Linked DNA regions of Oligoflexus sp.. The protein of the gene in region 1 binds, or shares a complex with, the protein of each later gene. Links are inferred from orthologs where the notes say so. Each region holds a gene or a part of one and is shown in the gene's direction. Other genes may lie near its edges.

Region 1 (2,998 bases):
CACGAATTCAAGGCGTCCCGCGAGAAGCGCGAGAGCGGGATTTTGCTGCATGAAAAGTTCAGGATTGCCTGTGGCCAGCATCTCTTGAAGACGCAGCTGCCAGTCTTCCAAAGCCTCAGGCATAGCCTCGGTCGGGACCTCGCTCACAGTATTTGTTATGATGGAAGCTGTGGCCGTCACAAGCGGTGCCGAGGCCTCGGCGGCTGGCGCACGGACAGGCGTCTGACCCATGTTGAGACTGGGTTTTGCTGCTATGGTCTCTTTAGCATTTTCCGGGCGTGGGCCGGGCGTGCGAACGGCGGCTTCCAAGGTTTTTGTCGTGTCGGGTGCGGACCGATTCCATGGAGCCTCAGTCGGTTCCGATTTTTGCATGCGACGCGGGGTTGGGGCGGGCTGTCTTGGCGTAGCCTGCTCCTGCTGGACGGGCTGAGCCTTGAGGGGAGCGGCCGGACGCGGGCTTTGCGGCCTCACGGGAGGCTGCTGGGCAGGACGCGCCACGGCGCCAGTCTTGGGCGCCTGAGCAGTGAGGTGCTCCGCGAATTGGCTTTTCTGTGAAGAGCGTCCAGGGTCCGCAGAAGGTGCGGCGCGAGGGTTCGTGGATTCATTGACTGTCAAATTGTCAGTCCAGGTATCCGATCCGCGCGAACTTTTCGTGAAACTATTGTTATTGATATTTGTCACGACTCAAGTTTCCTTCTCGCATGCCGATACACCGTTTTGGCTTTCCATGACTCATCAGCACATACCATGCCATAAATACGACTCACTTAAATTCATGGGTTAGAGCGAAGAGATTCTCCTGACTCGGCAGTTATAGCCTTTTAGACGGCGCTATTTGCCTGGTGGCGGATGCGCCGCGGGCTTCGCACATGCGGATTTCAGGTGAATTGTTATTGACAGCGAGGGGCTGATTTAAGATTATGTGACGCTCTCTAGCCTCAGTTCGCTAGGATCCCTATTCTTTGAATAGGTTTAAGCTCGATAGATAGACCTTTTCGGGTGGTTCAAACCCGGATGAATCGGAAGGAGATATTCATGTTTGCCGTTTTCCAAGCTGGCGGCCATCAGTACCGTGTTAGCCAAGGCGATCAAATTACCGTCGATTTTCTGGAAGGCAAAAAAGAAGGCGACAAAGTCAGCTTTTCTAACATTTTGCTGGTAGGTGGAGACAAGACCAAGCTTGGCGCTCCTTTCGTTAGCGGTGCGAGCATTGAAGCTGTGGTGAAAACCCAGACTTTCAATAAGAAGGTTCTGATCGGTAAATTCAAACGCCGTAAAGACTACAAGCGCACCCGCGGTCACAAGCAACCGGTTACGGTTCTTGAAATCAGCGGCATCAAATCCTAAGCGACCCTAACAAGGAGTAAACGTCATGGCTCACAAGAAAGCTGGCGGTAGTACAAAGAACGGCCGCGACTCCAATCCCCAATATCGCGGCGTAAAAGTATACGGCGGCGAAACCATCACGGCCGGTAGCATTATCGTCCGTCAGGTTGGCAGTACGTTCCACGCTGGTAACAACGTGGGAACTGGCAAGGACTACACTCTGTTTGCTCTCGTTGATGGCAAAGTTGAATTCAACACCTCTTCGAAACGCAAAAGAGTCAGCGTCGTTCCAGTCTGAGATTAAGCGAAATTCGAACGTGTTATTTCTCACCTTCTGACACGTTCGAATTTGACCTCTCTCGGCTTCAGCGGTATAAGCACGAGCCAGAGCAGGATGATTGTTGATTCTTCCCCACCTTCACGCCTGCAATTGGAATCAAGCCTGAAAAGTATCCCCCTATGCGGAGGGCCAAGTTGTGGCATTCGTTGATGAAACAGAAATAACCGTGCGTTCTGGCGATGGCGGACCGGGTATGGTCAGCTTTAAGTCGGCCAAAAATGCGCCCAAACTTGGACCCGATGGTGGTGATGGCGGCTTCGGCGGCAGCGTTTATCTCGTGGGCAAAGCTCAGCTGAACAGTCTGAGTGGACTCTACTATCGGCGGCGTTACGCAGCGGAAAATGGAGCCAAAGGCGGCACCAATAACTGCACGGGTCGTAACGGTGAGGATCTTGAGATTCCCGTTCCGGTCGGAACGCAGGCTTACAATGCCGAGACAGGCAAGCTCGTCGCAGAAGTACTCGAAGACGGACAAAGAATTTGTCTCGCACCGGGCGGCAAGCGTGGTCTTGGCAACATTCGCTTTCTTTCCGCAACGCACCAGGCTCCGCACGAAAGCACCAATGGTGGTGAAGGCGTCGAGATGGAATTGCGCCTGGAATTGAAGCTGATTGCGGATGTGGGTTTTGCCGGCTTTCCCAACGCGGGAAAATCCACGCTTCTGAGCAGCATCAGTGCGGCTCGTCCCAAGATCGCGGATTATCCCTTTACGACTTTGATTCCCCAGCTTGGTGTTGTGGCCGTTCCCGAAATGGATGAATGGGGCAACGCGAGTTTTGTGGCCGCGGATATTCCCGGTTTGATCGAAGGCGCAAGCGAAGGCAAGGGCCTGGGTCATGAATTTCTGCGGCATCTGGAGCGCACGAAGGTCGTTGTCTATGTGATCGATCCTTTCGCCCTGGATGAAATGCCTCCTCTTGATGCCTATGAAACGCTGGAAAATGAGCTGCGCTCTTTCAGTGAAAGCCTTGCCAATAAAAAGCATCTGATCGCTCTGACGAAGAGCGATATCGCGCCCGAGGACTTTGATTGGGACACGGTGGAAGCGCCTTTGAAAGAGCGCGGCCTCGAAGTTCTCCGTCTTTCCGCAGTGGCCCGCGACGGCGTCAATGATTTCAAACGCCGTGTTTGGAATCTGGTGCAGGAAGAAAGGCAGAAGGTGGAAGTCGTCGAAACACCAACAGCCCCCAAGCGCGCTGAAGATGAAGGCTATGTCTGGATGTCACGCGCAAGCGAGGATCAGGATTTTGGTATCTGAGGCCCAGGAGCGTTCCCCGCCGTCGGTGATTTTTTACGGCGGCACCTTTGATCCCCCGCATGTCGGACATCAAC
Region 2 (2,702 bases), on another replicon or contig:
AGGTCCTGATGATATTTATGTATCGCCTTCGCAGATTCGTCGTTTCAACCTGAGAACCGGTGATACGGTTTCGGGTCAGATTCGTCCGCCGAAAGACAGCGAGCGCTACTTTGCTCTCTTGAAAGTGGAAGCGGTGAACGGCGCGGCTCCGGATCCAGGTTTCGATAAGATCCTGTTCGACAACCTGACCCCGCTTTATCCCATGCAGAAATTCAAGATGGAAGTGGGCGGCTCGAACTATTCGACCCGTATCATCGACATCATGTGTCCGATCGGTAAAGGCCAGCGTGCTCTGATCGTGGCCCCTCCGCGGACCGGTAAAACCGTTCTTCTGCAGAATATTGCTCACTCGATCGAGAAGAACCATCCGGAAGCCATCCTGATCGTCCTCCTCATCGACGAACGCCCCGAAGAAGTGACGGACATGGAACGCTCGGTGAAGGGTGAGGTTATTTCCTCGACCTTTGATGAGCCTGCCCAGCGCCACGTCCAAGTGGCTGAGATGGTGATCGAGAAGGCGAAACGTCTGGTTGAACACAAACATGACGTAGTTATCCTGCTCGATTCGATTACCCGTCTGGCCCGAGCCTATAACTCTGTTGTACCTCCCTCTGGAAAGATTCTTTCAGGTGGTGTAGATTCCAACGCGCTGCACAAACCAAAAAGATTTTTTGGCGCAGCCAGGAATATTGAGGACGGCGGTTCCTTGACCATTATCGCGACGGCCCTTGTGGATACCGGCTCGCGTATGGACGAGGTGATCTTCGAAGAATTCAAAGGTACGGGTAACATGGAACTCGTTTTGGACCGCAAACTGGCGGAAAAACGCGTGTTCCCTGCGATGGACATCAACAAGTCCGGGACTCGTAAGGAAGAGCTGCTCTTGCCTAAAGACGTGCTCAACCGCATGTGGATTCTGCGGAAACTGCTGCAGCCTCTGAACACGGTGGATGCTATGGAATTCCTTCTGAATAAGATGGAGAAGACCAACACCAACCAGGACTTCCTGGAATCCATGAACGGTTAATCAAAAGCACCAGCCCATGGGATGCTCGATTGGCGAAGCATCTAGGGCTGGTTTGATGCGCGGAAGGAATTGAGTATGAAAAAGGAAATTCACCCGAACTATCAGGTTTCCAATGTTATCTGCGCCTGCGGTAACAAATTCGAAACCCGCTCGGTGAAAAAAGAAATCCACGTCGAGATCTGCAGCAGCTGCCACCCCTTCTTCACCGGCAAGCAGAAGCTGATGGATACCGCCGGTCGTATCGAGAAGTTCAAGAAGAAATACGCTCGCAGCTAATCTCTGCGCCGCGTTTTGGCAGCCCAAAGTCTCTCCAAGGCCCTATCTGGTCGGAGAGGGTTTGGGCTTCGCTTTTTGAACCGACGGCAAGCAGGAGGCTCAGTCCCCAATGTACGATAAACTTGAATCCATTGAATTCCGCTTTGTGGAAATCGACAGCCTGATGTCCCGCGATGGACTGAGTGGGGCTGAGATCACCAAACTTTCCCGCGAAAGGGCCGGTTACGCGGAAATCATCGCCGCCTACCGCGAATATAAAAAGCTCAAGAGCGATCGTGATGCCGCGAAGCTGATGCTCAATGAAGAGCCGGATGCCGAACTGCGCGCCATGGCCAAGGAAGAACTCGAAACCCTGGAACTGCGTTTGGTGGAAGTGGAAAAAGAGCTTCAGATCCTGACGCTGCCGAAGGACCCCAACGACGATCGCAACGTGATCGTGGAAGTCCGGGCCGGAACGGGTGGCGAGGAGGCCTCGCTGTTCGCCGCTGATCTTCTGCGAATGTATACGCGTTTTGCCGATAAATGCGGCTGGAAGACCGAACTCATGTCGGTGACCGAATCGGCCACCGGGGGTTATAAGGAAGCCATCATCCTGATCAAGGGTGACAAGGTTTACCGCCGCCTGAAATTTGAATCCGGCGTGCACCGCGTGCAAAGGGTCCCGGCGACCGAAGCCCAGGGCCGTATTCATACCAGTGCCTGCACCGTGGCGATCCTGCCTGAAGCGGATGAAGTGGATGATGTGCCGATCGACTCGAAGGATCTGGAAATCACTCTTTGCCGTTCCTCAGGTGCGGGCGGTCAGCACGTGAACACCACCGACTCGGCCGTGCGCATTCTGCATAAGCCCTCGGGCCTTGTCGTGGAATGCCAGGACGAGCGTTCCCAGATCAAAAACCGTGAAAAAGCCATGAAGGTTCTTCGCTCCCGCCTTCTGGAAAAAGCCCAGAAGGAGCAGGCCGACGCCATCAGCGCCGACCGGAAAAGCCAGGTCGGTTCCGGCGACCGCAGTGAACGGATTCGAACCTATAACTTCCCGCAAAGTCGCGTGACCGACCATCGCATCAACCTGACTCTTTATAAATTGAGTGAGGTGATGGAAGGAGACCTTGCGGAGATCGTCGATGCTCTGGCAGCCTATCATCAGACCGAACTTCTTAAAAATGAACTCGATAAGGTGCAAGGCGTATCATGAGCCAACAGATCTGGACCATCAAGGATGTGATCGACTGGTCGATTCCCTTTCTCAAGGAAAAGGGTTCACCGAGCGCCCGGCTGGATGCCGAACTTTTGCTCAGTGATGTCCTGGCCTGTCGCCGACTTGATCTTTATCTGGATCATCATAAGCCTTTGAATAACGAGGAACGCAGCGCCTTTCGCGATCGCATCCGGCGGCGTT

What was found. Proteins that work in one complex are often made in the same cells at the same time.
Region 2: rpmA (region 1) and rpmE share a complex: the UniProt entries of both Bacillus subtilis proteins name them as parts of the 50S ribosomal subunit. The link is inferred for Oligoflexus sp. from one-to-one orthologs.

Annotation. Positions count from the first base shown.
Region 1 is NZ_DASTAT010000140.1:17,225-20,222, forward strand. It holds rpmA (50S ribosomal protein L27), read left to right. Parts: upstream 1-1,372; coding sequence 1,373-1,624; downstream 1,625-2,998. Other genes in the region: VFO10_RS29095 (flagellar hook-length control protein FliK), read right to left, coding at 1-681; rplU (50S ribosomal protein L21), read left to right, coding at 1,036-1,347; obgE (GTPase ObgE), read left to right, coding at 1,803-2,924; VFO10_RS29115 (nicotinate-nicotinamide nucleotide adenylyltransferase), read left to right, coding at 2,914-2,998. UniProt on the Bacillus subtilis protein: Plays a role in sporulation at high temperatures.
Region 2 is NZ_DASTAT010000112.1:15,804-18,505, forward strand. It holds rpmE (50S ribosomal protein L31), read left to right. Parts: upstream 1-1,102; coding sequence 1,103-1,303; downstream 1,304-2,702. Other genes in the region: rho (transcription termination factor Rho), read left to right, coding at 1-1,027; prfA (peptide chain release factor 1), read left to right, coding at 1,413-2,498; prmC (peptide chain release factor N(5)-glutamine methyltransferase), read left to right, coding at 2,495-2,702. UniProt on the Bacillus subtilis protein: Binds the 23S rRNA. While neither of the L31 paralogs is essential, this protein seems to function as the main L31 protein.